Regions from separate parts of the Planococcus sp. BI3 genome, predicted to be linked through region 1. Evidence: a T-box and tRNA genes for the amino acid it is inferred to sense, from the RefSeq annotation. Region 1 holds a T-box; the other holds one or more tRNA genes.

Region 1 (4,390 bases):
CATGACGGTCTGCATCGCACGGCGGTGCAGATTATCAGCGCTTTCGATATAGACGACATCCTTCGCGACATCCAGATAGAAAGAACTCAAGTCGTTGGCGCAGTAATTATTCAATGCATGGTAGATCGTTGAAAATTCGTAGGTTTCGTATGATTTCCGAACTGTCTCCACCATCTTCTGCAGTTTCATCGCCATGTATTGATCCATTTCGCGCATATCTTCAAATGCCACGCGATTCTCTTTTTCATTGAAATCAGCCAAGTTTCCGTGAAGGAATTTCAGCGTGTTGCGGATTTTGCGGTAAACTTCCGATACCTGCTTGAAGTTCTCGTCAGAAACTCGAACGTCCGCAGTATAGTCTACAGAAGCAACCCACAAACGCAGAATGTCCGCTCCCATTTGGTTCATCACTTTCGATGGCACAATGACGTTGCCGAGCGACTTGCTCATCTTGCGGCCATTGCCGTCAAGCGTGAAACCATGGCTCAGGATGCCTTTATAAGGTGCGATGCCGTTAATTGCGACACTTGTCGTCAACGAAGAGTTGAACCAGCCGCGGTATTGGTCAGATCCTTCCAGATACAGATCCGCCGGGTACTGCAGATCTTCACGCTCAACAAGTACACCCTGATGAGACGATCCTGAATCGAACCAAACATCCATGATGTCCATCTCTTTCGTGAACAAGCCGTTCGGGCTGCTCGGATGGGTGAATCCTGCAGGCAGTAATTCTGCCGCTGGACGTTCAAACCAGATATTCGAACCGTTTTCACGGAACAGATCTGCAATATGCGCAATCGTTTCTTCTGTGATGACCGGATCGCCATTTTCAGCGTAGAATACTGGAATCGGAACTCCCCATACGCGTTGGCGTGAAATGTTCCAATCTCCGCGGTCGCGCAGCATATTATACAGGCGTGTTTCGCCCCATGCCGGTGTGAACGAAGTTTCTCCGATGGCTTTCAGGATCTGGTCGCGGAATGCATCGATCGATACAAACCACTGAGCCGTTGCACGGTAGATGACCGGTTTTTTCGTCCGCCAGTCATGCGGATACGAGTGCGTAATAAAGGAAAGTTTCTCAAGAGCGCCCGCATTGTCCAGCGCTTCTGTGATGGATTTGTTGGCTTTGTCATAGAATTCCCCTTCAAATCCAGGAGCTTCATCTGTCATGACTCCGCGCTCATCAACTGGACAAAGAATCCCCAACCCGTATTTCTTGCCGATCAGGAAGTCATCTTCACCATGGCCAGGTGCCGTATGGACGCAGCCTGTACCAGAATCAGTCGTTACGTGATCACCCAGCATGACCAATGAAGTCCGGTCATATAATGGATGCTTCGCCAGGATATTTTCCATTTCGGCACCTTGCAATACGCGGACGACTTCGTAATCCGTCCAGCCCAATTCTTCCGCAACTTCTTTCAATAGCTCCTGAGCAATGATATACAGTGAGCCGTTTACGGAAACTTCCGCATAATCCAATTTGGCATGTACAGAAATTCCAAGGTTTGCCGGGATTGTCCAAGGTGTGGTTGTCCAGATCACCAATTTTGTTCCTTCAACCAAAACGCCTTTGCCGTCAGTGACAGGGAAAGATACGTAGATAGAAGGAGATTTTTTATCATGGTATTCGATTTCGGCTTCAGCAAGTGATGATTCACTTGACGGGGACCAATAAACCGGCTTTAGCCCTTTATAGATATAGCCTTTATTGGCCATTTTGCCGAATACTTCAATTTGGCGTGCTTCGTATGCCGGATTTAACGTTACGTATGGATTGTCCCAATCACCGCGGACACCGATTCGTTTGAATTGTGAACGCTGGCTGTCGATTTGCTGATAGGCATATTCTTCACAAAGCTTGCGGAATTCCGCTAGTGACATTTCTTTGCGATTGACGCCTTTGTTCGTCAAAGCCTGCTCAATCGGCAATCCGTGTGTATCCCAGCCTGGAACGTATGGTGCGTGGAAGCCCATCATCGAGCGGGAGCGCACGATCATATCTTTTAATACTTTGTTTAAGGCATGGCCCATATGCAAATCGCCGTTCGCATAGGGAGGCCCATCATGAAGGATGAAGAAAGGACGGCCTTTGGTGCGATCCAATACTTTCTTGTAGATATCCATCTCTTCCCATTTCTGTTGCATTTCCGGTTCCCGATTCGGCAAATTGCCACGCATCGGAAAATCTGTTTTCGGCATCAATAACGTATCTTTGTATTCCATTTCCATTCCTCCTGTAGGCATAATAAAAAGCCCCCATCCCTGGAAAGGGACGAGAAGCTTAGACTCGCGGTACCACCCTTGTTGCAGCTAGATAGCTGCCACTCGATCACCGTAACGTGGCGTAGACGGAATTGGATACTGTCGTTCACCAATTCTGCTCAAGAGTGATTTTCGTCCATGCGTCCGTACCAGGCTCCCACTGCCCCTGGTTCGCTTTACCGTCCTTCATGGCGTACTGTCTCTATCAGCGCGTTTTTTTGTATGTCGTAATTATAGAAGCAGAAAGTCTCAGAGTCAAGAGTTCGACTCTTCTTTGTCCTTCTCGATCTTCTCCAAATTCTGAGTATCGATGTCGTATTCCAAAAGCGTCTCCCAATCATCTGTTTCGATTAAATCCAATTGGGCCTCGACCAACATTTTAAAGCGGTTCTTAAAGATGCGTGATTGCTTTTTCAACTCTTCGATTTCTGTTGCAATGCGGCGTGCTTTGGTCAATGATTCATTGACGATGCGGTCTGCATTTTTCTCAGCTTCCTTGATGATCAATTCTGCTTCTTTCTGCGAATTGCGGCGAACTTCTTCCGAAGCTTCCTGTGCCACAAAAATCGATTTCTGCAGGGTTGATTCTATTGTATTGAAATGGCCAACACGCTCATCAGTGGTTTTTAACCGTTCTTCAAGCGTTGACTTGTCTTTTAGCAGGATTTCATAATCTCTCATAATCTGTTCCAGGAATTCATTTACTTCATCTTCCTGATATCCTCGGAATGCTCGGCTGAATTCTTTGTTATGTATATCTAACGGGGATAATGGCATTGAGTAAACCTCTCCTTAAAGTGTCATCTTATCTTCCTATTATACAGTTCATGACTCGAAATTTCAGTATTATTTCGTATTTTTTCCTAGCCGCCTACTTTTTCGCTTCCAGGCGGCCGATCTGCAGCCGGACTTTGTCCTTTTTGGTTCGCCCTTCGATCATGATCAACCGCACACGGCCATAGCCTCTTGATGAAATCATATCCGATTCGTGCAGCTCAAACGACGGCTGTTCCTGCAGGGTCCAGTTGACTTTCACTTTGCCTCCATGAATCAATGCGGATGCTTTCTGCCGGGAAATATTATAGACCGAACTCATAACCGTATCCAGCCTCATCGAACTGACCGTATACGATTCTTCTGTCCACTCTTCGCTGGTCTCGATCATTTCTTCTGCTGCTGCCACTTCGTTCAATTGAACTTTCACCTTTGCCGCACTGACAAAATTGCTTTGCAGATAAGGGCTGATTTCATTCATGACAGCCAGTTGAACCCGCTCATTGTCGATTCGGATATCCCCGAACTTGCTGCGGTCCAGTCCAAGCGACATCAAAGATCCCAGAATATCCGGATGGCGCAGATTGACAAACTTCGATGGGTATTTCAATTCAAAAACGGTAATGTTGAAATCCTCTTGCTGCGGCTCAAAATAAGATGGATACAGCAAGACTCGCTGACGTTCCGCGTCTTTGAATCCTCCCGAAGACATCATTTTCACATCACTCGAGCCCATCACCGCTTCCACGATGAATCGCTGCCGGGGATCTAAAAAATCAGTCAGCTTGGGTGAATAGCGGTCTTCCACTTCCCGCAGCCAGCCTGACACTTGCTCGATAAATTGCTGTTCTTCTTTTCTAAAATGCTGAAATATCTCTTCCATAGGGATGCTCCTTCACGTGTGATCAGTTGTTCAAGAAAAAAACCTCACATCACGTGAGGTTTTGAGTTAAATGAGGTAACCAGCCAGAACAACAATCCCCTGGCTTGCTAAGCTTAATGTAAAAATCGCCACAATCGGAGAGATATCTATCATGCCGATCGGCGGGATGAAACGTCTGAAAATATCCAGATACGGATCCGTAATCTTTGAAATCATTTGGCCAAAGCTGGATTCTTTAATGCTCGGCACCCAGCTCATAAAGACACTGACAATCAAGATATAGAAATAGATGTTAATGGCCGAAAGCAATAAGTTTACAAGAACTATCATATTATTTTATGGCACCCCTCTTATTGTTGATCATCGTAATAATAATCTGAAATGGCGCCATCCACTTCTACAGTGTCTGGTACACAAAGGAAGATGTCAGTTCCAATGCGTTGAATATCTCCGCCAAGGGCATAC
Region 2 (4,390 bases), 1.2 Mb from region 1:
TGTTCGCCCATTAAAGCGGTACGCGAGCTGGGTTCAGAACGTCGTGAGACAGTTCGGTCCCTATCCGTCGCGGGCGCAGGAAATTTGAGAGGAGCTGTCCTTAGTACGAGAGGACCGGGATGGACACACCGCTGGTGTACCAGTTGTTCTGCCAAGGGCATCGCTGGGTAGCTATGTGTGGCCGGGATAAGTGCTGAAAGCATCTAAGCACGAAGCCCCCCTCAAGATGAGATTTCCCATTGCGCAAGCAAGTAAGATCCCTCAAAGACGATGAGGTAGATAGGTTCGAGGTGGAAGCGTGGCGACACGTGCAGCTGACGAATACTAATCGATCGAGGACTTAACCAAACAACCGTACGGATTCTTGCATGGAATCAATGTCGTGTATCCAGTTTTGAAGGAACAAGAAAAGTTTTTGGAAAAAAAGCTTGAAAAAACCACTTAGCATGGTATAATGAATCTTGTCTTTCAAAATCAAATAGTCCAGTGATGATGGCAAAGAGGCCACACCCGTTCCCATCCCGAACACGGCAGTTAAGCTCTTTTGCGCCGATGGTAGTTGGGGGTCTCCCCCTGTGAGAGTAGGGCGTCGCTGGGCAATACATATCGGAGGATTAGCTCAGCTGGGAGAGCATCTGCCTTACAAGCAGAGGGTCGGCGGTTCGATCCCGTCATCCTCCACCATTTTTTCTCTTTCGCCGGAGTAGCTCAACTGGTAGAGCAACTGACTTGTAATCAGTAGGTTGAGGGTTCAAGTCCTTTCTCCGGCACCACTCATGCAAATGAGCCATTAGCTCAGCTGGTAGAGCATCTGACTTTTAATCAGAGGGTCGAAGGTTCGAATCCTTCATGGCTCACCATTTTAATTTCATAATTGCCACGCGGGTGTGGCGGAACTGGCAGACGCACTAGACTTAGGATCTAGCGCCTTCGGGCGTGGGGGTTCGACTCCCTTCACCCGCACCATTTTTGCGGAAGTAGTTCAGTGGTAGAACGCCACCTTGCCAAGGTGGAGGTCGCGAGTTCGAACCTCGTCTTCCGCTCCAATTTTTTTTGCACACTATGCCGACCCTTAGCCGGGGTGGCGGAACTGGCAGACGCACAGGACTTAAAATCCTGCGGTAGGTGACTACCGTACCGGTTCGATTCCGGTCCTCGGCACCATTTATGCAAACCAAATGAATACTTTTTATGCGCCCGTAGCTCAATTGGATAGAGTACTTGACTACGAATCAAGCGGTTAGAGGTTCGAGTCCTCTCGGGCGCACCATATTTTTTACACTCAGCAACTCAAGTTCGGGAAGTAGCTCAGCTTGGTAGAGCACTTGGTTTGGGACCAAGGGGTCGCAGGTTCGAATCCTGTCTTCCCGACCAAACAATGGGGCCTTAGCTCAGCTGGGAGAGCGCCTGCCTTGCACGCAGGAGGTCAGCGGTTCGATCCCGCTAGGCTCCACCAACTATAATATTAAAGATCCTGGCGGCGTAGCTCAGCTGGCTAGAGCGTACGGTTCATACCCGTAAGGTCGTGGGTTCGACTCCCTCTGCCGCCACTTTTTTAGGACCTTTAGCTCAGTTGGTTAGAGCAGACGGCTCATAACCGTCCGGTCGCAGGTTCGAGTCCTGCAAGGTCCACCATTTATCTATTATCACGGAGGAATACCCAAGTTTGGCTGAAGGGATCGGTCTTGAAAACCGACAGGGGAGTCAAATCCCGCGGGGGTTCGAATCCCTCTTCCTCCTCCATATTCTTAAAATGTGTGGACAATTTATTTTAAAGATCTTGTTAGAAATCACTAACTATATTATTGTCGCGGGGTGGAGCAGTTCGGTAGCTCGTTGGGCTCATAACCCAAAGGTCGCAGGTTCAAATCCTGCCCCCGCAACCAAATGGTCCCGTGGTGTAGCGGTTAACATGCCTGCCTGTCACGCAGGAGATCGCCGGTTCGATCCCGGTCGGGACCGCCATTTTTATGTAACAAAGTGGGTCAGTAGCTCAGTCGGTAGAGCATTAGATTGAAGCTCTAAGTGTCGGCGGTTCGATTCCGTCCTGACCCACCATTTTTGCGGGTGTAGTTTAGTGGTAAAACCTCAGCCTTCCAAGCTGATGATGGGGGTTCGATTCCCCCCACCCGCTCCATATTTTATACATATGGGCCTATAGCTCAGCTGGTTAGAGCGCACGCCTGATAAGCGTGAGGTCGATGGTTCGAGTCCATTTAGGCCCACCATTCCGAAGTAGCTCAGTGGTAGAGCACCGCACTGTTAATGCGATGGTCGTAGGTTCGAGTCCTACCTTCGGAGCCATACTGGGGAAGTACTCAAGTGGCTGAAGAGGCGCCCCTGCTAAGGGTGTAGGTCGGGCAACCGGCGCGAGGGTTCAAATCCCTCCTTCTCCGCCAGTATTAGGCCCCTTGGTCAAGCGGTTAAGACACCGCCCTTTCACGGCGGTAACACGGGTTCGAATCCCGTAGGGGTCATTATAAAAAAAGTGTCATGCATTTAATTGCATGACACTTTTTTTCGTTTTGCTGGAAATGTAACTGTGGAGTATCATTCCAAGCATCACCAGTAGTATACCGAATAACGATAAGCCTGAAGGAAGGGCAATAGATAAAAAAAGGATTTCTCCTGCTAAGGCAAACAAAACTTCCATCGATTGTGTGGCTTCCACGGCGCCTAACTTTTGCATGTTTCCTCTAACCAAATCCGTTGCTTTAAAGAAAAGTACGGTGGCGATAACGCCTGAACTGATTGCGACAATTAAGGTTTGAAGACTTTGCGAAGCAGTAGGATAACCGGCAGTAATCAAGCCATATAACGATAGCACCAGCCAAAAAGGCAGACTTGCTAACGTCATCCCTAAAACCCGCTGGTAGGCATCCAGTCTGCCTCCGCAGATATCCATCATTTTTCTGTTGCCGAGTGGATATGCGATAGCAGCGATGACAACGGGAATAAAACCCAACCATAAAGTTGTTAAAGAAACGTCGTTTACTATATGTTGTAGCTGCATGAGACTGATGCCAGCCAATATGATAGAAGAGATCAACAAGCCTCTTAATGGGATTTTCCCTCGTATCTGCACTATTTCTTTTTTGCTATGTATGGTAATTAAAAATAGTGGGGCAAGCAAAGTACCCGCAATAATAGTGATTTGCCATGTTCCTGCAATCAGCCAGCCTGGAGAATAGGCAGCGGCAAAACAGAGGGGTGCGTAGAATAAACCAAATCCGACAAAGCTCCATACTATCCAAGCTCTTTTATTTTTGTTCATTTCCTGTAATAAGGGCTTCAGGTTCTTACGGGACAGAACAATGATCAGCAAAAAGGGAATCATGAAGAAGTAGCGGAGGGAAGCGCTCCAAATCCAGCTTCCACCGCCAGCCTCCATGGCGGCGTTCAGTACAAAAGTAAAGGCAAAGAAAAATGCGGCGAAAATGCCGATGACGATGGGTTTCACTTTTTAACCTCCTGTGATGAAAGCATGTAAATTATCTATCTACTATATCGCATGCTTATGACTTCTTGAAAGTGTTATTTTGACAGACAAAAAGGGATTTCCCGTGGGAATCCCTTTTTGTCTGTATTTTGTTATAGAAGATAATCAAGCAATAAACCAATCCCGAGTAAGAAAGCGACAAAGGTATTTGTTTTTCCTGTATCTTTCATCGCAGGCATTACTTTTAAAGGTTCAGTATAGCGTTTAAATATCTGAACAACTTTGATGGGTTTTAAAACGCTTAGGAAGACCAGTAAAGCCCAAGGCGTCAGCATTCCTGCAATGACTAGCACAACAATCCATGCATAGGCCAGGATGAAGAAAGACATCAAAATGTTGACGGCTGCCGGTCTTCTGACTAAAATCGCTAGCGTTTTACGGCCGCTTTCCTCATCTCCGACAATGTCACGGATGTTATTGGACATCATAATGGCTGCCACGAGCAATGTGCTCGGTACAGCAAGCAATGATGCTTCCAAAGTGACCGTTCCAGTTTGGATGTAGAAGGCAATGATGACAATCAGGTAACCCATGACCACTCCGGAGAAGAGCTCACCAAAAGGGGTGTAAGCGATCGGATAGGGGCCGCCAGTATAAAGGTAACCAATCATCATTGCAACTGCACCAACGATCAAAAGCCACCAGCTGGTTTGTGAACAAATATAAATCCCGATGACCGCAGCGATTCCATAGAATACTAAAGCCAAAGCTAAAACGGTTTTTGGTTTGACTCCGTTTCGAACGATTGCGCCGCCGATGCCAACTGAATTTTCATTATCCAAGCCTCTGGCAAAATCATAATACTCGTTGAACATGTTAGTGGCTGCCTGAATCAATAAACTTGCGATGAGCATGGCCAGAAACAACGTCCAGTTGATGGAGGAATGGTTT

What was found. The T-box of region 1 lies ahead of ileS (isoleucine--tRNA ligase). A T-box ahead of a tRNA ligase gene usually reads a tRNA of that ligase, here a tRNA-Ile.
Region 2: it encodes a tRNA-Ile, which carries the amino acid that the T-box ahead of ileS (isoleucine--tRNA ligase) is inferred to sense. The anticodon was not compared.

Annotation. Positions count from the first base shown of each region.
Region 1 is NZ_CM155266.1:143,581-147,970, reverse strand. Features, by position in the region: gene ileS (isoleucine--tRNA ligase) at 1-2,229, opposite strand, end outside; T-box leader at 2,272-2,486, opposite strand; gene AC1MEO_RS00735 (DivIVA domain-containing protein) at 2,524-3,045, opposite strand; gene AC1MEO_RS00730 (YlmH family RNA-binding protein) at 3,140-3,925, opposite strand; gene AC1MEO_RS00725 (YggT family protein) at 3,992-4,255, opposite strand; gene AC1MEO_RS00720 (cell division protein SepF) at 4,276-4,390, opposite strand, start outside.
Region 2 is NZ_CM155266.1:1,305,753-1,310,142, reverse strand. Features, by position in the region: rRNA gene AC1MEO_RS06675 (23S ribosomal RNA) at 1-348, shown strand, start outside; rRNA gene rrf (5S ribosomal RNA) at 483-598, shown strand; tRNA gene AC1MEO_RS06665 (tRNA-Val) at 609-684, shown strand; tRNA gene AC1MEO_RS06660 (tRNA-Thr) at 698-773, shown strand; tRNA gene AC1MEO_RS06655 (tRNA-Lys) at 785-860, shown strand; tRNA gene AC1MEO_RS06650 (tRNA-Leu) at 882-966, shown strand; tRNA gene AC1MEO_RS06645 (tRNA-Gly) at 972-1,046, shown strand; tRNA gene AC1MEO_RS06640 (tRNA-Leu) at 1,076-1,164, shown strand; tRNA gene AC1MEO_RS06635 (tRNA-Arg) at 1,194-1,270, shown strand; tRNA gene AC1MEO_RS06630 (tRNA-Pro) at 1,298-1,374, shown strand; tRNA gene AC1MEO_RS06625 (tRNA-Ala) at 1,381-1,456, shown strand; tRNA gene AC1MEO_RS06620 (tRNA-Met) at 1,477-1,550, shown strand; tRNA gene AC1MEO_RS06615 (tRNA-Ile) at 1,559-1,635, shown strand; tRNA gene AC1MEO_RS06610 (tRNA-Ser) at 1,651-1,743, shown strand; tRNA gene AC1MEO_RS06605 (tRNA-Met) at 1,810-1,886, shown strand; tRNA gene AC1MEO_RS06600 (tRNA-Asp) at 1,890-1,965, shown strand; tRNA gene AC1MEO_RS06595 (tRNA-Phe) at 1,983-2,058, shown strand; tRNA gene AC1MEO_RS06590 (tRNA-Gly) at 2,064-2,137, shown strand; tRNA gene AC1MEO_RS06585 (tRNA-Ile) at 2,152-2,228, shown strand; tRNA gene AC1MEO_RS06580 (tRNA-Asn) at 2,230-2,304, shown strand; tRNA gene AC1MEO_RS06575 (tRNA-Ser) at 2,309-2,399, shown strand; tRNA gene AC1MEO_RS06570 (tRNA-Glu) at 2,406-2,477, shown strand; gene AC1MEO_RS06565 (DMT family transporter) at 2,492-3,460, opposite strand; gene AC1MEO_RS06560 (1,4-dihydroxy-2-naphthoate polyprenyltransferase) at 3,592-4,390, opposite strand, start outside.